2 regions of the Paraglaciecola sp. 2405UD69-4 genome follow, and region 1 is predicted to be linked to the other one. Evidence: predicted binding sites of a transcription regulator. Region 1 holds the regulator's gene; the other holds the start of a gene.
The links. The regulator NrdR, encoded in region 1, represses ribonucleotide reductase genes. The targets are predictions, from matches to a motif close to AAACACNANATNTNGTGTTT.

Region 1 (11,169 bases):
TTAGTACATTCATCCCCAGTAAAGCGCACACTATTATTAGTAAGTAGGGGAGTATTAACCATAAATCATAGTCAGAAGTCGTGACTACCGAGCTACCGTCTATTTCTACACAAAGCAAACATATAGCGGTGATCAAGGCAGCAGGTAACACAATAATTAGGTTGGCTTTAAACTTATCTTTAAGTTGCACGCCTTGAGTTCGAGTAGCGGCAATTGTGGTATCTGAAATAAAAGAGAGGTTGTCACCAAACATAGCGCCACCTACAACTATACTGACCGTCAGAGCTGTAGGTAGGTTTAAACTTTCTGCAAAGCCAATGCCTACTGGGGTGATTGCTGTGATTGTTCCCATGGATGTGCCCATGGCAAATGCTACAAAGCAAGAAATCACAAATAAGCCAGGTAATAAGTATGTGGTTGGCACATAGTTAAGCGCCCAATTTACAGTTGCATCACGGGCCCCGATATCGATAGTGACAGCATAAAATGCTCCGGCTAACAGGAAAATAACAGCTAACAAAATTATAGTTTTGTCGCCGCCACCCTGACAGAAAATATCAACTTTTTCAGGTAAGGATAACGGCGCTGCTTTGTTATTTAAAAATAATGCGTACCCAGCTGAAATCATAAATGCCACTAAAATAGGCATACTAGAAAAGTCTTGGGTAATTATTCCACTGCCAATAATTAAAGACATAAAAAGAATAATTGGCGTTAATCCAACAAGATTTTCTGGGGCTTTTGCTTGCATTTACGGGTACTTTTTTGAAGGAGTCGAAAACTTAAGTTTGTAATACTATAACAAACTAACTCAATTGGTTAGTGTTCATAATCTGAGTTGAAGCTAATTGTTCAGAAAATAAAAACGCGGGCTTTACCCGCGTTTTTATTTAGGTTGTAAAAATTATTTACTAATTTTTTTGTATTTTAATCTATGGGGTTCGATGACATCCGCTCCATAGGTAGCTTTAAGCCAAGCGGCATATTCTGTGTAGTTACCATCGAAGAAGTTAATTTTACCTTCGTCTCGGTAATCCATAATGTGTGTGGCTATTCTGTCTAAGAACCATCTATCATGGGAAATTACCATGGCACAACCAGGGAACTCCAACAGGGCATTTTCTAATGCCCGTAGAGTTTCAACATCTAGATCATTGGTTGGCTCATCCAGAAGTAGCACATTGCCACCGGCTTTTAATAGTTTTGCCAAATGAACACGGTTACGCTCACCACCTGATAAATCTTTTATGAACTTCTGTTGGTCAGAGCCTTTAAAGTTAAAACGTCCACAATAAGCGCGGCTATTTAACTCAAAATTACCAATACGAATAATATCTGAGTCATCAGAAATCTCTTTATAAACAGTATTGTTGCCATCCATATGATCACGGAATTGATCAACACTGGCTAGCTGTACTGTGTCGCCGATATCTATAGTGCCGGCATCGGGTTTTTCTTGTCCGGTCAACATTCTAAATAGGGTTGATTTACCGGCACCGTTTGGTCCAATGATGCCTACTATGGCGCCTTTAGGCATTTTGAAATTAAGGTCATCGATAAGTAATCTGTCACCGTAGGACTTTTGTAATCCAGAGACTTCAAACACTTTATCTCCCAAGCGCTCGCCTGGTGGAATAAACAGCTCACTGGTTTCGTTACGTTTTTGGTAGTCACCGGTATTTAGCTCTTCAAAGCGAGCCATACGTGCTTTACTTTTTGATTGGCGACCTTTGGCACTAGAGCGTACCCATTCTAATTCGGTTTTAATTGACTTTTGTCTAGCGCTTTCAGCTTTTTCCTCTTGTTCTAGGCGAGCATCTTTTTGCTCAAGCCATGAAGAGTAGTTACCTTCCCAAGGAATACCTTGGCCGCGGTCTAGTTCTAAGATCCACCCGGCTACATTGTCTAAGAAGTATCTATCATGGGTAATGGCAACTACTGTACCTTCGTAGTCATGTAAGAAACGTTCTAACCAAGCCACAGATTCAGCATCTAAGTGGTTGGTGGGTTCGTCTAGTAATAACATTTCGGGTTTTTCGAGTAGCAATTTACATAAGGCGACACGTCGGCGTTCACCACCAGATAGCTTACTTACGTCTGCATCCCAAGGGGGAAGGCGCAGCGCATCGGCGGCTCTTTCCAGAGCGTTGTCTAAGTTGTGGCCATCTTTAGATTGAATAATGGCTTCAAGCTCACCTTGTTCTTTAGCAAGGGCATCAAAGTCAGCCCCTTCTTCAGCATACTCAGCGTAAACTTCTTCAATTCTTTTTAAGGCATGCACTACATCTTGAACGGCTTCTTCGATGTTACCACGAACATCTTTGCTTTCATCAAGCTGCGGCTCCTGGGGCAAATACCCAATTTTCAGTCCTGCTTGAGGAATAGCTTCTCCCTCAATGTCTTTATCAAGACCAGCCATAATTTTTAATAAGGTGGATTTACCCGAACCGTTCAAACCTAACACGCCAATTTTGGCTCCAGGAAAGAAACTAAGAGAAATATTTTTTAAAATATGTTTGCTAGGAGGAACGACTTTTCCAACCCGCAACATGCTGTAAACGTACTGCGCCATAATATTAAGTTACTTTTGTTGCTATGTATGAGCAATATTCTAATTCACCAAGAGGCTAGGGTAAAAGGGATAGTGAATAAATCGTGCGCTTTAAATATTGCTGGCGTAGAATTTTCACTTTAAAAGCCGACAACGAGGTTCAAAATGAGAATGATCAACTGGGGCGTATTAGGTCCTGGCTCTATAGCCAACACATTTGCTACCGCTATGAAAGTCTCTCCTAAGGGGAAAATAACTGCAGTGGCAAGTCGCAGCCAAGAGCGAGCCGAGGCTTTTGCCAAACAATATGACATTGATAACATCTACACAAATTATGAAGCGCTTTTAAATGACCCTAGCATTGATGTTATTTACATTGCCACGCCCCATAGTTTTCATTTTGAACAAGCAAAACAGTGTCTTCAGGCTGGCAAGCATGTGCTGGTAGAGAAACCATGCACAGTAACCGCTGCGCAAATGCAGTACTTAGTGGATTTGGCCAAAGCAAATAAAGTGTTACTGCAAGAAGGTGTGTGGAGCAGGTTTATGCCTGTGCTAAGCCAAGCTAAAAAAAGTATTGAACAAGGTATTATTGGCGATATTCAATATATTCAGTCAAATATTGGATTCGCGTTTCAAAATAGAGAGCAACCTAAAGAGCGCTTAGCTAAACCTGAACTTGCTGGTGGCGCCTTACTTGACTTGGGGATTTACAGTATTAGCCTAAGTCAGTATTTTTTAGGTGAGCATCCAAGAACTATTCAAAGTGCCGGCAAGCTAACAGAGCAAGGGGTAGATGAGCAGGAGATGGTTACACTTAGCTATGCATCAGGAGTCTATGCCCAGTTTTCAAGTTCGATGGCAGCACACGCCAGCAATAGCATGCATATAGTGGGTAGCCAAGGCTACTTAGTTTTGCCTCATTGCTTTTGGGATGCAGACGCAGCGTATTTTTACAAGCATGATGAATGTATACAAGCTATAGAGATCCCTCACGCAGCCAATGGCTTTGAATACGAAATTGCAGAAGTGATGGATTGTATTGAGCAAGGTAAATTGTGCAGTGACCTAATGTCTCACCAAGATAGTATCGGTGTGCTCAAAATCATGGATGAAATCCGCGCTCAATTAGGTGTGCAATACCCAGAATCTATCACTCAGGCTAGATGAAATTGAAGTCTGCATAAATCGTTACAACTTTTGGTTGTTTCTCATGCCACAAAGCCACTATACAAATCGTTTAAAATCACTAAACTATGCGCAAAATTGTTTACCGTATTAAACCCCGTTTATGTTGAGGATATGTGATGCTAACACGTGATATGAATATTGCTGATTTCGACCCAGAATTGTACCAAGCGATTCAAGATGAAAACCAACGTCAGGAGCATCATATCGAACTGATCGCTTCTGAAAACTATTGCAGCCCACGTGTACTAGAAGCACAGGGATCACAGCTTACAAATAAATATGCAGAAGGTTACCCTCACAAGCGTTACTACGGTGGCTGTGAGTATGTTGATATTGCAGAAGACTTAGCCATAGAAAGAGCTAAGCAATTATTTGGTTGTGATTACGCTAACGTGCAACCACATGCTGGTTCACAAGCTAACTCTGCTGTATTTATGGCCTTGCTAGAAGCAGGCGATACGGTTTTAGGTATGAGTTTGGCACACGGCGGTCACTTAACTCATGGTGCGTCAGTGAGCTTTTCTGGTAAAACATACAATGCGGTTCAATACGGATTACACCCTGAAACAGGTGAAATCGACATGGCTCAAGTTGAAGCATTAGCGCTAGAGCACAAACCTAAAATGATCATAGGTGGATTCTCTGCTTATTCGGGTATTGTTGATTGGCAAAAATTCCGTGAAATCGCAGATAAAGTTGGTGCTTACTTGTTAGTAGACATGGCTCACGTTGCAGGTTTAGTTGCAGCAGGCGTATATCCTAGCCCAATGGCTCATGCTCACGTTGTAACAACAACAACTCACAAAACACTAGCAGGCCCTCGTGGCGGGTTAATTTTATCTTCTTGTGGTGACGAAGCTATCTACAAAAAGCTAAATAGTGCGGTTTTCCCGGGTGGTCAAGGTGGTCCTTTGTGCCACGTGATTGCAGCTAAAGCGGTTGCTTTTAAAGAAGCATTACAACCAGAATTCAAAGCCTACCAAGAGCAAGTAGTGGCTAACGCTAAAGCTATGGTTGCGGTTATCCAAGAGCGTGGTCATAAAGTTGTATCAGGCGGTACTGATAACCATTTGTTCTTATTAGACCTAATCGGTAAAGAATACACAGGTAAAGACGCAGACGCAGCCCTTGGTAACGCTAACATCACTGTTAATAAAAACTCAGTACCTAATGACCCACGCTCTCCGTTTGTAACCAGTGGTCTACGTATTGGTTCACCAGCAATTACTCGCCGTGGATTTAAAGAAGAGCAAGCTAAGCAAGTTGCTAATTGGATCTGTGATGTACTAGACAACATTGATGACCAAGCAGTAATTGCGAAAGTGAAAAGTGAAGTGGTTACCCTATGTGAGCAGTTCCCTGTTTATGGTTAATGGGTTAAAAACAAACAATTAACAATAAAAAGCCAACGAAAGTTGGCTTTTTTGTATCCAAGATATATGCCTAAGGGTGGAATTTTGTTAGTTTACTCAGATTGAAATTGTCCACATAGAAATCAACATGCATTGCCCATTTTGTTCTGTACAAGAAACTAAAGTTATCGACTCTCGCTTGGTGTCGGATGGCAGCCATGTACGACGTCGTCGAGAATGTACTGTGTGTAAAGAGCGCTTTACCACCTTTGAAATGGCAGAGCTAGTGATGCCCCGTATTGTAAAGCGAGATGGGTCTCGCGAACCTTTCAATGAAGACAAGTTGCGAGCAGGATTGCAGCGAGCGTTAGAAAAACGCCCTGTTAGTACTGAAGAAGTTGAGCAGTGTATCAGTCGCCTTAAGTCTTCATTAAGGGCTACAGGTGAACGAGAAGTGAGCAGTGAATTTTTAGGTAATCTCATTATGACATCCTTAAAAGAGCTAGACAAAGTAGCTTATGTAAGGTTTGCGTCTGTTTACCGTTCGTTTGAAGATATTCGTGAGTTTGGTGAAGAAATCGCTCGACTTGGCGACTAGCCTTACCCTCCACATATTACCTTTTGACTCTTAGGTGTTACAGATAGTGTCTGAATTTTCCGTACTCGATCATCAAATGATGGCGTTAGCTATTCAGCTGGCAAAACGTGGTCAATATACGACTTCTCCCAATCCTAATGTGGGGTGCGTTATTACGCACCCATCTGGCGAAATTATTGGTCAAGGCTGGCATCAAAAAGCCGGTACTCCCCATGCTGAGGTCCATGCATTAAATCAAGCTGGGAAATTAGCACTAGGTGCTACCGCATATGTCACTTTAGAACCATGTAGCCATTTTGGACGTACACCACCTTGTGCAGAGGCATTAGTTAAAGCTGGGGTGCGCCGAGTCGTTATAGCCATGCAAGACCCAAATCCTGTGGTGTCAGGTAATGGCATAAAGATACTAAAGCAAGCAGGCATAGTCGTTGATACTGGGTTATTACAAAGTGCTGCTGAGCAGTTAAACCTAGGGTTTATTAAGCGCATGTCTGAAGGTTTGCCTAGAGTTACTGTGAAACTCGCAGCAAGTTTAGATGGTAAAACCGCCCTTAAAAACGGTCTGAGTCAGTGGATTACAGGTGCAGAGGCACGCCAAGATGTGCAGCGCTACAGGGCAAAAAGTTGCGCGATTTTAAGTGGCTCCGGTACAGTCATAGCTGATAACCCATCACTAAATGTGCGCTATGCGGAGCTGGGCCTGAGCTCTGATGAGTTAGCGCTAGAAAATTTGCGACAACCACTTAGGGTTATTTTAGATGGCCGCAACCAGTTGCCACCTAATTTAAACCTTTTGCAGCAAGGCAGTTCGCAACAGGCCGGTGAAGTATTACTTATTAATGGCAAAAAAAGCGCTCACAGGTTTGCAGGCCATGTAAATCAATGGCAAGGGCCGTTTAATGGAAACAAGTTAGATCTTAAAGCTGTGATGGAAGAGCTGGCAAATCGGCAAATAAATGATATATGGGTTGAAGCAGGGGCTAAGCTAGCAGGAGCCTTATTGCAAAATAACTTGATAGATGAATTGATTTTATACCAAGCGCCCAAACTTATAGGGGGCAGCGGGCAGAACTTGTTTGATACTTTGCCCATTGAATCTATGGATGAAGTACACGACTTGTGTCTAACTGATGTTAGGCAAGTGGGTAAAGACCTAAAGATGACCGCACATTTTATTCGTAAATGAATAACCGGTTATCCCAAAAAGAGTAACTGAGAGATTATGTTTACAGGAATTATTGAAGATGTGGGAGTTATCGAAAGCCTAACCCCAAGCGGTGAAGACATTCGTTTGTCGATAAAAGTACAAAAGCTCGATATGAGTGACGTTAAGCTTGGCGACAGTATAGCCAACAACGGTGTGTGCTTAACTGTGGTTGCGTTATCAAAACATGGCTTTAGTGCTGATGTATCTCACGAAACCATAAAGCGTACAGGTTTTGCATCCTATCAGGCTGGCAGCAAAGTCAACTTAGAAAAAGCCATGCAGGCCAATGGTCGTTTAGGTGGCCACATTGTCAGTGGTCATGTAGATGGCTTAGGTGAAGTATTGTCAATTTCTAAGGTTGGCCGATACGTAGAAATATGGGTGCAAGCACCTGATGAACTAGCTAAATATTTAGCTGAAAAAGGCTCGATAACTGTTGATGGCGTAAGTTTAACTGTCAATCAAGTAGATGGTGCTAAATTTTTACTGACCCTTATTCCCCATAGCCTACAAGAAACCATAATAGGTTTGTATCAAGTTGGTACCAAGGTAAATTTAGAAGTAGACGTCATTGCTCGGTATTTAGAGCGCCTTATGCTAGGGGACAAGGCTGCGCAGTCGAGTTCGGACACGAGTAAAAAAGATATAAGCATGGCGTTTTTAGCAGAAAACGGCTACTTGAAGTAATTTAAGTGTATGGGCCTTGGCTCTGCACCATGAAAGAAGATAGTAAACATATGTCATTTAACAGCAGTGAAGAGATTATTGAAGATATTCGTCAAGGTAAAATGGTTATCTTGATGGATGATGAAGACAGAGAGAACGAAGGCGACCTAATTATGGCGGCGCAGCACGTTACTCCTGAAGCCATTAATTTTATGGTTACCCACGCTAGAGGTTTAGTGTGCCTGCCAATGACAGCTGAGCGCTGTAAAACCCTTAACTTACCTCTAATGGTAGATAATAACGAAGCGCAGTTTTCCACTAATTTCACAGTGTCGATAGAAGCGGCAAAAGGGGTGACTACTGGCATTTCGGCAGCAGACCGTGCCAGAACCATACTTGCAGCGGTTGCTAAAGATGCCGTTGCGCAAGATATAGTGCAACCAGGTCATATTTTTCCTCTTATCAGTAAAGAAGGCGGAGTATTGAATCGAGCTGGACATACTGAAGCTGGTGTTGATTTAGCACGTTTAGCAGGGTGTGAGCCAGCGTCTGTGATTGTAGAAATATTAAACGAAGATGGCTCCATGGCAAGACGTCCAGAGCTAGAAGTTTTCGCTAAAAAGCACGATTTGAAAATTGGTACCATTGCCGACCTAATTGAGTACCGCAATTTAAACGAAACCACAATTGAACAAGTGGCTAAGTGTAAGTTGCCTACAGAATTCGGTGAGTTTGATTTAGTGACCTACAAAGATGTAATTGATAACCAAGTTCACTTTGCCATGTGCAAAGGGGACATTAATGGTGATACGCCAACTCTGGTCCGAGTGCATCTGCTAAATAGCCTAAGCGATTTATTAGGATCTGAGCGGGCGATAAATCGTAGTATGGGCTTGCCCGAAGCCATTAAAACCATTGCCGAAAACGGCGGAGTGTTAGTGCTACTGGGTAAAGATGAAGATTTGTTAACCCAAGTAAAACAATTTCAAGCTGAAGATAATGGTGAAGTGCCAGAAACTGCGCCTTGGACAGGCTCATCTAGAACTGTTGGTGTGGGCAGTCAAATTTTAGCCAGCTTAGGTGTTAAAAAAATGCGTTTGCTGAGTAAGCCTAAAAAGTATCATGCCTTGTCTGGCTATGGTCTTGAGGTGGTGGAGTACGTTTCTGTTTAAGAAACAAAAATCGTACAAAATTTATCAATATTTCCCATGTTAGGTGTGCTAAACTGCGCGCCGATTTTTCTAGTAAGGTTTTTTAGATGAACATTATTGAAGGTAACATGCGTGCGACAGGCAAAAAATTTGCTCTGGTTGTTTCGCGTTTTAACAGCTTTGTCGTTGAAAGTTTAGTTGATGGTGCGCTTGATGCCCTTGAAAGACAAGGTGAAGTTAACGATCAAGACATTACGCTAGTGCGTGTGCCTGGCGCATATGAGCTGCCGATTGCAGCTAAAAAACTTGCTGAACAAAATAAGTACGATGCAATTATCGCCCTTGGTGCCGTTATTCGTGGTGGTACACCACACTTTGAATTTGTTGCAGGTGAATGTAATAAAGGACTTGCACAGGTTTCTTTAGAATATGGCGTTCCGGTTTCTTTTGGTGTGATTACCACTGACAGTATTGAGCAAGCTATTGAGCGTTCTGGTACTAAGGCAGGTAATAAAGGTGCAGAAGCCGCTGTTGGTGCCCTTGAAATGGTTAATGTATTGGCCAATATTGAAGAGGCAAAATAGGTGAAACCTCAAGCACGTCGTCTTTCCCGTGAATTAGCGTTACAAGCTATTTATTCGTGGCAAATGACCAAGAACCCAGTAGAACAAATTGAGCTGAGCACAGTCACTAGCAATAACATGCAAAAAGTAGATACTGAGTACTTTTTAGAGTTATTGCGCAATGTAGTTAAAGATTGTGCTGAGCTAGATAAAAAAATGAAGCCTTATTTAGGTCGATTACCTGAAGAGCTAGACCCAGTAGAGTTTGCCATTTTGCGAATCGCAACCTACGAACTAGTTGCGCGAATTGATGTACCTTACAAGGTGGTAATCAATGAAGCGATTGAGCTTGCAAAATCATTTGGTGCAGAAGATAGCCATAAATTTATTAATGGTGTGCTTGATAAAGCCATCAAGACTCTGCGTAAAGACGAGCGCTCTTAGTTAAATAACAGCGATACAAGACTTGTCACTAAATGCAGTTCAACTAGAAGTAGTGTGATTGTGAAAGAATTTAAAGTTATTGAAGATTTTTTTAAGCAGCAAAGTGTACAACGTAAAGACGTAGTGATTGGTATTGGGGATGATGGAGCGGTTACTCACATTCCAGAAGGCCAAGCACTTGTGACAACCACAGACACCTTGTTAAGTGGTGTGCACTTTTTACCTTCTACTAACCCTCATGCTATTGCTCAAAAGGCGATTGCCGTTAATCTAAGTGATCTAGCTGCCATGGGGGCTGAGCCTGCTTGGATCAGCTTGTCCCTTAGCTTGCCAGAAGTTGACCAAGTTTGGTTAGAAGAGTTCTCTAGAGGTATAAGAGAGCATGCTGACTACTATTCTGTGCAACTAATTGGCGGTGATACCGTACATGGCCCTCTAGCTGTCACTATTACTGCACAAGGTTTTGTTCCCTTTGATCAAGCTTTAACCCGCAGCCAAGCCAAGCCCGGTGATTTCATCTATGCCACAGGTACCTTAGGTGATGCAGGGGTTGGGCTACAATTGGCGCAGCTTAAGCGTAAAATCGATAATCCAGAGCATCACAACTTTTTGGTTAATCGATTGGATTACCCCACACCAAGACTATTGGTAGGCACAAGTTTAAGGCGAATTGCTAACAGTTGTATCGATTTGTCTGATGGCTTGGTGTCTGATATTCAGCATATCCTTAGAGCTTCTCAATGTGGCGCCGTTATCCATGTTGATAAATTACCCTTGTCACAGGCAATGATAGAATCAGTTACGGCAGATGAAGCCATAGGTTTTGCATTAAGTGCTGGTGATGATTACGAGCTGCTATTTACGGTAAGTGAAGAGCAAAAGGGACTACTTGAGACCAACCTAGCCAGTGCTAACATTAAAGCTACGTGCATAGGACAGTTAACTGGTGTCGCAGAGAAACTAGAACTACGTCAAAATGATCAAGCTTATGAGTTCACCCACTTAGGCTACGAACACTTTTAAGCCCAACCGCCTGATAAGGAACGCTTAGCTTTGGACAAACAAATTCGCCAGCGCGTTAGCATGCTAAATCCAGTGCACTTTTTGGCCTTGGGGTTTGGTAGTGGCTTAGCCCCCAAAGCACCAGGTACCTTTGGTACCTTAGCGGCCTTACCTCTGGTTATTGTGCTGACCCTATACACCTCACTACCTGTTTATATTGCTGTTAGTCTAGTTGCTAGCCTAGCGGGTATATGGATTTGCGGTATTACAGCTAATGATATGCAGGTTCATGATGACTCTTCCATAGTATGGGATGAGGTGGCAGGTATGCTCATTACTATGATAGCTGTCCCCCTGAGTTGGCAAACCCTATTACTGGGTTTTGTGTTGTTTAGAATATTCGACATACTCAAACCTTGGCCTATTAGCTACTTAGATAAACAC
Region 2 (11,169 bases), on a different contig from region 1:
TTATCAGGGGAACTTTGTGCAATAATGACATTTTCACACACATTAACAATAAATGAGAAGTATCAAACTGTGTTTTTAAAGGATAGAAGAGAGCTAAATGTTAAGCATTTTTGAGCGGTGGTACAAAAGAAAGTTTTCTGATCCAGATTCTGTGATGTTGCTAATGTTATTGCTTATCACATCATTACTGTTGGCAGTTTGGGGCGGTATCTTAATGCCCGTAATTGTAGCTGCTGTCATTGCATATCTATTAGACTGGCCAGTGACCCAATTAGAAAAAGTAGGGTTATCTCGAAGTTACGTTACTGTGTTGGTTTTATTTACGTTTATCAGTATTTCAATTCTTGCATTTGTGGGAATTGTTCCCGTTGTTACCCAGCAAAGTATTAACCTCATCACAGAAATGCCACAGATTTGGGAAGAAGGCCAAAGGTGGTTGTTGGAGTTGCCAGAAACCTATCCTGATTTTGTTGAGGCCTCACATATTCAAAATATGTTGTTGGGTGTAAACGAAAAAATAGTATCGTTGGGAGAGCAGTTGTTATCTGCTTCTTTTAGTTCTTTAGGTGGGTTAGGGGCCTTGTTAATCTATGTGATTTTAGTGCCTTTAATGGTGTTTTTTATGCTAAAAGATAAGGTTGTTTTATTAGCTAATGTGTCGTCTTTATTACCAGAAGAGCGTCGCCTGATTAAGCAAGTGGGTACAGAAATGAACTCACAAATTGCTAATTATATTCGCGGTAAAGTGATTGAAATTGTGATTGTTGGAACGGTTTCTGCCGTTACCTTTGCCTTTATGGATCTGCGTTATTCGCTATTATTAGGGGTGTTAGTAGGGTTTTCAGTATTGATACCTTATATAGGAGCTGCGGTGGTTACTATCCCTGTGGCCATAGTGGCGTTGTTTCAGTGGGGGGTAACCCCTGACTTTTGGTATTTGATGATTGCCTATAGCATTATTCAAGCTCTAGATGGTAATGCTTTGGTGCCAATATTGTTTTCAGAAGCTGTGAGTTTACATCCAGTCTATATTATAATTGCGGTATTATTTTTTGGTGGCTTATGGGGTTTTTGGGGGGTGTTTTTTGCCATTCCATTGGCAACATTAGTAAAAGCGTTAAGTACTGCTTGGTCTAGCCCTAAACGGCATAGTAGCAGTGTACAGAAAGCCAACTAAGTTGGCTTTCGTTTAGCACTTTTTAACTATTTAAATAGTCTAATACCACTTGGTGATGATCTTTGGTTTTGAACTTATCAAATACATGTTCGATATTGCCATTTTCATCGATAAGGAAAGACGTTCTAACGACTCCCATGTTTTCTTTGCCCATAAACTTTTTTAATTGCCATACGTTATAAGCTTCACACACAGCATGCTCTTCATCGGCAAGTAAAGTGAAGTTCAATGATTGCTTATTGATAAAGTTTGTTAGTTTCTTTGGCGTGTCTGGGCTTATTCCTAAAACCACTACATTTAGTTCATCAAGCTCAGCCTTAGTATCTCTTAGGGCGCAGGCTTGAACAGTACAACCTGGAGTCGAAGCTCGTGGGTAAAAGTATGCCAGTACTTTCTTTCCTGAAAAGTCTGATAAAGAAACCGTATTATTATCTTGATCTTGTAGTGAAAACTGAGGTGCTGGATCACCAGCTTTAAGCGTTTGCATGTTTGAATAACCTTTAAAGTGCAGTTGGGATATTGAAAATTAATGATTTAAGGTGATTGTACCTTGTAAGTCATGTTCTGATAATAAAGCTTGAAACTCCTTTTCAATAGAGGCTACGTCTGAGTCATGTGGAATTGAAATAACCATTTTACATTTCATTTGTTTACTTGCGCTGTTGGTTTCATCTTCGTCCGACACGAATTTAAGCCTAAATGCGCTAACAGAAATATTGTACTGGTCAAAAAACTGCGTAGCTTGATCGATTAATCCTCGGGTTCTCAAACCAGTGACAACCACGTCGGCTATATGCTCTAAGTTCTGCTTACAATGCTCAGCAGTGCGTTTCATAATTGATAATAAATTATACTTCTGGCAGGTTTGTGGCAGTAAGCATTCGGCTTGAGTGATAGCGCTTTGGCTTCCTTCTACAATCATAGTTAGCGAGAAATCTTTGCCGTAAACAGCTTGTCTGCTATCTAAAATATTACATCCTATGCTAAAGACAGTGTCGACTAAGTCGCTTAAAACCCCTAGCTGATTTGCGCCTAAGATGGTAATTATCAATTGTTGACTCATTTTTAACCAAATTCCATTGTTTAAATTGGCTATAACATACATGATTTTAGTGAGGTTGATCCAGTTTCCATTCTAATGTGTGTGTTTCGTTATTCAATGCTTGTTTTTAATGGGCTAGGTCTTTACCATTAGGCGCTAATTTTTTACGGAGAGACCATGTTTACTGGTAGTTTTGTGGCGCTGATCACGCCTATGTTTGATAATGGTGAAATTGATTACCCTTCATTAAAGCATCTTGTTGAGTTTCATATCGAAAATGGTTCACACGGTATTGTTGCCGTTGGTACGACCGGCGAATCTGCGACTTTACCTTTTTCTGAACACATTGAAGTTGTGCGTAAAACCGTGGAATACGCACAAGGTAAAATTCCCGTCATTGCAGGGAGTGGTGCCAACTCTACAGAAGAAGCCATCTTTTTAAGTACGCAAATGGCCGAGACGGGTATCCAAGGATTCTTGAGTGTGGTGCCTTATTATAATAAACCACAACAAAAAGGTATGGTGGCTCACTTTAAAGCGGTAGCAGATGCTACTGACTTACCTGTGTTATTGTACAACGTGCCTAGTCGAACGGTTGCCGACATGTTGCCAGAAACCGTCGCTGAGCTTGCATCTCATCCTAAAATTGTAGGTCTTAAAGATGCTACCGGTGATATCAGTCGATTGAAAGCTACCCAAGCCCTTGTTCCTGAAGATTTTGTATTGTTAAGTGGTGATGACGCAACGGGCTGTGAATTTCTTTTAAATGGTGGCCATGGTGTGATTTCAGTGACCGCAAACATTGCACCAAAACAAATGGCAGAGATGTGCAATGCTGCTAAAAACAAAGAGTTTGAGCTAGCAAAACAGATTGATAAACAAATAGAAGGGTTACATTCAGCTCTATTTATTGAGCCTAATCCTGTATTACCCAAATGGGCGCTTTATAAAATGGGTAAAACAAATTCAGCTTTTTTGCGTTTGCCTATGGTTGAGTCGGAACTTGAGAGCCAAAAACATATCGAAGATGTCATGCGCAGTTCTGGCGTACTTTCTTAAGGAGAATGCATGACCTATAAGTATCAAATAACAGGTGTGGCGTTAGTAAGTATACTAGCAGCCTGTAGTTCAGTTGAAGAACGAGAGTTGGCAAGCGGAAGCTTTGAATATACCCAGGAACAACCTGGGCAACGTATTAATATCCCAGAAGACATTGATTCTCCAACTTTTAGTGACAGTTATAAGTTACCAGACATAGGTGCAGCCGCCCCTAGAGATACTGTAGGAAAAGACTTAAGTGTTTTGTCTCCTTCATTGGTGTTGCCTGTAGTAGCTGGCTCGCACATAGAAGAAGGCTCTAAAATTGCCAGAGTATGGTTTGACCAAACCAATGACAATGAACGTTTGGAAGTTACTATTTGGAAGCAACTGCTTAGTTTTATAGAAGAGCAGGGCATTGGTATTCAAGAAATGGATGAAGAAAATTTCCGTCTTGTTACTGATTGGATTGTTTACGACGAGAGTACCGAAAACAGTTGGTATACATGGAATGGCTCACAGCGGGTTGAAAGTAAACGCTTTGAATTCAAAATTGATAAAAAGCCCCATGGCAGAACGGCATCTTTGAGTGCTAATTTAGTCGCCTACAAAGAAAAGAAGTCTCCTGAAAGTCCAGAAACCTTTATTCCCAAAGACCAAAGACGTTACGAAGTGAATGTATTAAATCAAGTTGTTGCTCATTATGAATTTAATTCTCGCGTGCAAAATGTAAAACGTTTTCGTCAAATACGCCAAGGTTTAAAAACTGAACTAGGCTTTGACGCCGATGGCGAACCAGCATTTATTGTTGATGCAGATTATGATATTGCTTGGCCTCGCTTACAATTAGTGCTTAAAAAATTAGGTTTTGACGTTAAAGATTTAGATAAATCCAGCGGCATGCTGTTCACTAGTTATAGTGATGGTGAAAGTTCTTGGTGGAGCAATATCTGGTCAAGTGAAAGTGGCGATTTACCCATTGAAGCTGACGAGTACAGAATTAAAGTACTTGATGTAGGAAGCAAGACTTCTATTACCTTCATGGATGAAGAGAGTAACCCATTCCCAGCTAATAAGTTAACTGATCTCTTTGGGCCTTTCTCTGAAAACATGTCTGACGATAATTTAGATATCTAACATATCCCCAACCTAATGTTTATTCGTTTAAGCATTAGGTTTATAATTTTTAAGATAGAGGGCTGTTTAGTCTTTGGTGAATTTGTTTTAGGCACATATGCTGCCTAAGCGATTCTTTCTTAATGCTTTTTCTTTGTTACTGATTGTTAATTTTGCCTACTAGGCAGACAAACCTGCAAAGCCATTAAAAGTGTTTAGTTTGAATAAAATTTATACATCAAAGCTCAACGGCCCTTAGTGCGTTTTAGTTTCTTCTTTCTTTTTGACCTTGTGGAGTGCACCTAACATGTCGATTGCAGATTCGATTTTATCAGTAAACGATGACCTACCTATTCGTACTCATTTACCTGTACATAGTGGAAAGGTCCGTTCGGTTTATTGGTTAACCGAGCATGATAGCCAGCGTTTAATTAAAGAGCATAATTATCCAGTTCCTGAAGACACGCCTTTGGCTATTATGGTTATCAGTGATCGCATTTCAGCATTTGATTGTATTTGGCATGGTGAGCAAGGTATGCAAGGTGTCCCAGGTAAAGGCGCCGCTCTAAATGCAATTTCTAATCACTGGTTTAGGTTATTTAAAGAGCAAGGTTTAGCTGATAGCCATATTTTAGATATCCCTCATCCTTTTGTTTGGATAGTACAAAAAGCTAAGCCTGTAATGATAGAAGCTATATGTCGTCAATACATAACTGGCTCTATGTGGCGAGCCTATGATAAAGGTGAGAGAGACTTTTGTGGGATTAAGTTAGAAGAAGGCTTAACTCAAGATAGTAAGCTGTCTAAGCTGTTAATGACACCCTCTACTAAAGGAGTTCTAAAAGGGATTGAAGGTGTTCCTGAGGCTGATGACGTCAATATTACTCGTCAAAACATTCAAGATAATTTTACTGCCTTTAATTTTGTTCAAGAGCAAGATATCACCTTATATGAGAAGCTATTGACTGAAGGCTTTAATGTTATTAGTGAAGCGTTAGAGAATATCGGGCAGATATTTGTCGATACAAAGTTTGAGTTTGGTTATGTAAAAGACCTAGAAGGTAAAGATAAACTTATCTATATGGATGAAGTAGGCACTCCAGACTCTTCTCGTATTTGGGATGCAGAAAAATATAAGCAAGGTAAGGTTGAAGAAAACTCAAAAGAAGGGTTCAGGCAGCTACTACTAAGCCATTTTCCTGATCCAGACATTTTGTTAAATAAAGAGCGTATGCCTGAGCGTGAAGCCTTAGCGCGAGATAATGCTCTGCCGGTAGAAGTGTTGATGCAAGTGTCGCAAACCTATATTGGTATCGCTGAAAAAATCACTGGCGAACCTTTGAAGCTAAGTAAAGACCCACGAGCTGAAATTATTGAGATTTTACAAGAGAAGTATCAATTAATTTAATCGCAAACCTCTCTGAACTTTAGCAGCTACAACTTGCTGCTAATGCTTGCCACAAGCTTAGCTGGTAACACAGCTGTTCATTAATTTAGTGATTTTTGAGTACTAGTGGGACTAACCGTTTAAAGGGGTTAGTCTATTTCAATTTCTATGGAGCTTAAGGGAAAACAACAACAAGGCAATATTTCATTATCATCAATAAAAGCCAAAGGGTCGGTTTGATACTCCACGGCACCTTTTAGCAGCTTTGTTCTGCAGGCGCCGCAGTATCCCTCGCGGCAGTGGTATTGGATCTCAATGTTATGCAGCTCAATGGTTTCTAATAAGCTCTTGTTTGGTTTATGTTGAATTGTCTTATGGTTCTTAACCTCAACGATAAAACTATTTGTATTTTTACTCATTAAGGTTATAGGTCGAAATCACCAAAATCATCAGCACTGACTTCAGAGTCAATTTGACCCACTAAGTATGAACTTATCTCTGACTCTTGTGGTGCAACTTGTACATTGTCAGAGCTTAAGTAATTGTTCATCCAAGGTAGTGGGTTGCTTTTTATGTCAAATGGCTGCCCAAGTCCAATAGCAGACATCCTGTGGTTTGCGATAAATTCCACATATTGACATAAAATCTCTTTGTTCAACCCAATCATTGAACCATGTTGAAACAAAAACGCTGCCCATGCTTTTTCTTGCTCAACTGCATTTAAAAATATAGCGGTAGCTTCTTCTTTACACTCTTCTGCAATCTCTGCCATTTCTGGATCATCTTTACCTTTGGCCCACAAATTAATAATGTGTTGGGTAGAGGTGAGATGTAAGTTTTCGTCACGAGCGATGAGGCGTATTATTTTTGAATTACCTTCCATTAGCTCTCTTTCTGCGAAAGCAAAGGTACAGGCAAAGGATACATAAAAACGAATTGCTTCAAGTGCATTAACTGAGTTCATGCAAAGGTAAAGCTTTTTCTTGAGCTCTCGCATGGTAATAGTGTGAGTCGTACCTTCTATGGTGTGAGTACCTTCACCAAGGGTTTGCCATAATTGAATAGCAAAAATCAAATCGTCATAATATTTTGAAATATCAGCTGCACGTTTTTTGATTTCTTCATTTTCAACTATGTCATTAAATATACTGCTAGGGTCGCCAAATAGGTTACGTAAAATATGGGTATAAGATCGTGAATGAATCGTTTCAAAAAAAGACCATGTTTCTACCCACGTTTCTAATTCGGGAATAGAAATAATAGGCAAAAATGCAATGTTTGGGCTTCTACCTTGAATAGAATCAAGTAAGGTTTGATACTTTAAGTTAGAGATGAAAATATGCTTTTCAGAGTCGCTTAATTTTTGAAAGTCTACTCTATCTTTACTGACGTCAACTTCTTCTGGGCGCCAAAAGAAACTAATTTGTTTTTCTATCAACTTTTCAAAAATTTGATGCTTCTGTTGATCATAACGTGCCACATTAACTGGGTTACCGAAGAACATTGGCTCTGTTAGTGGGTTGTTATTTACCTGATTAAAAGTTGTATATTTCATTACGTCTTGTTGCCACTTATTATTCAAATGCTAAGAAATAGCTGCCGAAGCAGCTAATTGAATTTATATTTTACATGCCCCGCCTGCACAGTCGTCGTCTTCTTCAATGACAACTTCTTTAGGCGCAAACTTTTGACCTGCTAACTCTTGCTGAGTTGAATCGTCTGCACCATCACGAGTGTTATGGTAATACAGTGTTTTCACTCCCAGCTTGTAACTGGTTAATAAGTCTTTAAGGAGTAATTTCATAGGAACTTTACCCCCTTCATATTTATTAGGATCATAACTGGTGTTTGCAGAAATAGTTTGATCAACAAATTTTTGCATTATCCCTGTTAACTCTAAGTATCCATCATTAGAGGGTAAGTCCCATAACAGCTCGTATTTGTCCTTAAGTCTTTCGTACTCAGGTACCACTTGCTTCAAAACCCCATCTTTACTTGATTTAACACTAATGTGTCCTCTAGGAGGCTCAATTCCATTGGTGGCATTTGAAATTTGCGAAGAGGTTTCTGAAGGCATCAAGGCAGAAAGCGTACTATTTCGCAGGCCATACTTTTTGATGTCTGCTCTAAGGGCATCCCAATCACAATGTAATGGCTCGTCACAAATCTTATCTAAATCATTCTTATAGGTATCCGTTGGCATTAAGCCTTGGAAATAAGTCGTTTCATCAAATTTAGGACACGCACCTTTTTCTTTAGCCAGATTACAAGACGCCTTCATCAAATTATATTGCATGGCTTCAAAGGTTTTATGTACTAAGCCGTTGGCACTGCCATCAGAATACTTAACACCATTTTTAGCTAGGTAATAAGCAAAGTTAATCACGCCTATACCTAAAGTACGTCTACCCATAGTGGCATTGTATGCAGCAGGAACTGGGTAATCTTGGTAATCTAATAAGTTGTCAAGAGCGCGTACAGCAAGATCAGATAGCTCTGCAAACTCATCTAAGCTTTCTATGGCACCTAGGTTAAACGCCGATAATGTACATAAAGCGATTTCGCCATTTTCATCATTTACATGCTGCAATGGTTTAGTGGGCAAAGCAATTTCTAAACATAAGTTACTTTGACGTACCGGTGCCAATTTAGGATTGAATGGGCTATGGGTATTACAATGATCGACGTTTTGTAAATAGATACGCCCAGTACTGGCACGCTCTTGCATAAACAAACTAAAGAGTTCTATAGCTTTAATTTGTTCTTTGCGAATACTGTCATCTTGCTCATATTGTAAATATAAACGTTCGAATTCATCTTGGTCAGCGAAAAATGCATCATAAAGCCCTGGGGTATCAGAGGGGCTGAACAAAGTGATGTGCTGATCTTTAATAAGACGTGTATACATTAATTTGTTGAATTGCACACCGTAATCTAAGTGGCGCACACGGTTTTCTTCTACACCTCTGTTATTTTTAAGTACCAGCAAAGATTCAATTTCTAAATGCCACAAGGGATAAAATAAGGTTGCGGCTCCGCCACGTACACCACCTTGTGAACAGCTCTTAACCGCTGTTTGAAAATGCTTATAGAAAGGAATACAACCTGTGTGGAAAGCTTCGCCACCTCTAATTGGGCTGCCTAAGGCACGGATACGTCCAGCATTGACACCTATACCCGCACGCTGACTGACGTATTTTACAATGGCACTTGCTGTTGCATTAATTGAATCTAGGCTGTCGCCAGCTTCTATTAATACACAAGAGCTAAATTGACGGGTAGGAGTTCTAACACCTGCCATTATTGGGGTAGGTAGGGATATTTTAAATTTAGACGTGGCATCATAAAATCGCTTGATGTAGTCCATACGCGTGTCTTTTTCGTAATTTGCGAACAAACAAGCTGCTACTAATATATATAGAAACTGAGCGCTTTCATAAATCTCACCAGTGACACGGTTTTGAACTAAGTATTTACCTTCAAGTTGTTTAACTGCGGCATAGCTAAAGTTCATATCACGCCAATGATCAAGATATTCATTCATCTCATCGAATTCAGCTTCTGTGTAATCAGTTAATAAGTGTCCATCGTACTTACCTTTGGCTACCATGTTTTTTATATGGGCATACAACTTAGGTGGCTCGAAGCATCCATAGGCTTTTTTACGTAAATGGAATATGGCTAAACGAGCTGCCAGATATTGGTAATCTGGACAATCTGTAGAAATAAGATCGGCGGCAGAACGAATTAAGGTTTCATGTATATCGGCGGTATTTATTCCGTCGTAAAATTGTATATGTGCTTTTATTTCAACTTGTGAAACTGAAACGTTATTTAATCCCTTGGCAGCCCATTCAATCACTTTATGGATCTTGTCCAAATCAATGAGTTCACGTTCGCCATTACGTTTGGTGACGTATAAATTATTATTCATGTTTTTGATAGCCGTAACTTATTTGTTTTAAAGGTAGTGATGCTCGCATTTTATTACGAAGGAAAGGATTGTCGTTCGCCTTTCTCTTACACGTCATGCTTAGCCTTGTTCATATTTATTGTATTTACTAGAAAGCTTGTAAATTTTATACATAGGTATTGTGTAATGAACGGAACACAAGATAGTGAGGTTTTTGGATGATTGCAACCCAATATATGGTGGTTTTATGGTCATCAATTGACCATGCAAAAAAAGTTAGTAGTGACTCACCCAAAACCACCTTTTGAGTTGCGCGTAAACGGAATGCAAGAAAAAATAGGTAATTTTTTTTTGTTAAAACTTTTTTGTCCTAAAAAAGTAAATTTATTATTTATCGATATATAGGGGGTGCTTGCAAAAATAGCCACTATATGTCGTGTTTGTATTTATAAAGGGGGATCCCAGGTTTATATAAATGTAAGTAAATCCAATGGGTGGCTAATATGAATGTCTGCTGACCAAGTTTGACTCTCTTGAATACTAGGCAGGTAGCCATATTCAGCAACAACACTTGTCATATTGGCAGCTTGTGCGGCTTGGATATCTCTCTGGGCGTCACCGACATACCAGGTTGTGGGTGATTGAATGTCGAGTTGTTCTTGAGCATGGAGTAAAGGACGGGGGTGGGGCTTCCTTTCTGGCAAACTATCGCCACTGATAATCACTTTACACTCATTAAGAAGTGGAAAATGTTGCACTAGTTTCTGTGTTAAAAACTCAGGTTTGTTTGTCACTATCCCCCAAGGGATGTCTTGTTTGTTTAGCTCATTAAGCAGGGGTTCTATTCCCTCAAAAAATACAGTGTCTACACATATATTAGTTTCATAATGTGTTAAAAATTGTGCTCGCAAATCGTCAAAATTTAAGGAGTCCAACTCCTCCCCAAAACCCAGCTCCAGCATACCTTTTGCGCCATTTGAAGCAATGTTTCGGTATTGTTCGTAGGAAACTAACGGTCGTTGCATAGTCTGTAATACATGATTTAATGCATTGCCTAAGTCTTTTGCTGTTTCTAATAAGGTTCCGTCGAGATCAAATAATAGGGCATTAGGTTTTGCAAGCATTTAACTTAACTCGTTTTGGCAATGAATAATGTAGTTGACGTCAACATTCTGTTGCGACAAATAATATTCTTGGGTAAGTGGATTAACGTGTAACCCAATCATTCGTTTTACAACTAGCTGAGTATCATCAATCCAGCCTATTAACTCTGAAGGCTTAATGAATTTATCATGTTGATGGGTGCCTTTAGGTACAAGGCCTAAAATATATTCTGCGCCAAGTATGGCTAAAAGATATGATTTTATATTTCTATTTAACGTAGAAAAAAACACGTGGCCACCAGGTTTAACCATTTTATAGCAGGCGTTTACCACTGAGCTTGGGTCAGGCACGTGCTCCAACATTTCCATACAGGTGACTACATCAAATTCAGC

Region 2: nrdA (class 1a ribonucleoside-diphosphate reductase subunit alpha) is a predicted target of NrdR. The motif match lies at 9,899-9,918, and genes of this name have one in related genera.

What each region holds. Positions count from the first base shown of each region.
Region 1 covers NZ_JBLIXM010000001.1:1,389,061-1,400,229, forward strand. The annotation lists gene ACMUMK_RS06130 (Na+/H+ antiporter NhaC family protein) at 1-751, opposite strand, end outside; gene ettA (energy-dependent translational throttle protein EttA) at 905-2,572, opposite strand; gene ACMUMK_RS06140 (Gfo/Idh/MocA family protein) at 2,717-3,721, shown strand; gene glyA (serine hydroxymethyltransferase) at 3,859-5,115, shown strand; gene nrdR (transcriptional regulator NrdR) at 5,243-5,692, shown strand; gene ribD (bifunctional diaminohydroxyphosphoribosylaminopyrimidine deaminase/5-amino-6-(5-phosphoribosylamino)uracil reductase RibD) at 5,739-6,878, shown strand; gene ACMUMK_RS06160 (riboflavin synthase) at 6,915-7,586, shown strand; gene ribBA (bifunctional 3,4-dihydroxy-2-butanone-4-phosphate synthase/GTP cyclohydrolase II) at 7,637-8,737, shown strand; gene ribE (6,7-dimethyl-8-ribityllumazine synthase) at 8,824-9,300, shown strand; gene nusB (transcription antitermination factor NusB) at 9,301-9,723, shown strand; gene thiL (thiamine-phosphate kinase) at 9,784-10,746, shown strand; gene ACMUMK_RS06185 (phosphatidylglycerophosphatase A) at 10,777-11,169, shown strand, end outside.
Region 2 covers NZ_JBLIXM010000002.1:629,093-640,261, reverse strand. The annotation lists gene ACMUMK_RS09245 (AI-2E family transporter) at 98-1,177, shown strand; gene bcp (thioredoxin-dependent thiol peroxidase) at 1,200-1,664, opposite strand; gene ACMUMK_RS09235 (glycine cleavage system protein R) at 1,704-2,240, opposite strand; gene dapA (4-hydroxy-tetrahydrodipicolinate synthase) at 2,397-3,278, shown strand; gene bamC (outer membrane protein assembly factor BamC) at 3,288-4,394, shown strand; gene ACMUMK_RS09220 (phosphoribosylaminoimidazolesuccinocarboxamide synthase) at 4,681-5,781, shown strand; gene yfaE (class I ribonucleotide reductase maintenance protein YfaE) at 5,910-6,179, opposite strand; gene nrdB (class Ia ribonucleoside-diphosphate reductase subunit beta) at 6,185-7,315, opposite strand; gene nrdA (class 1a ribonucleoside-diphosphate reductase subunit alpha) at 7,379-9,694, opposite strand; gene ACMUMK_RS09200 (HAD family hydrolase) at 10,141-10,797, opposite strand; gene ubiG (bifunctional 2-polyprenyl-6-hydroxyphenol methylase/3-demethylubiquinol 3-O-methyltransferase UbiG) at 10,798-11,169, opposite strand, start outside.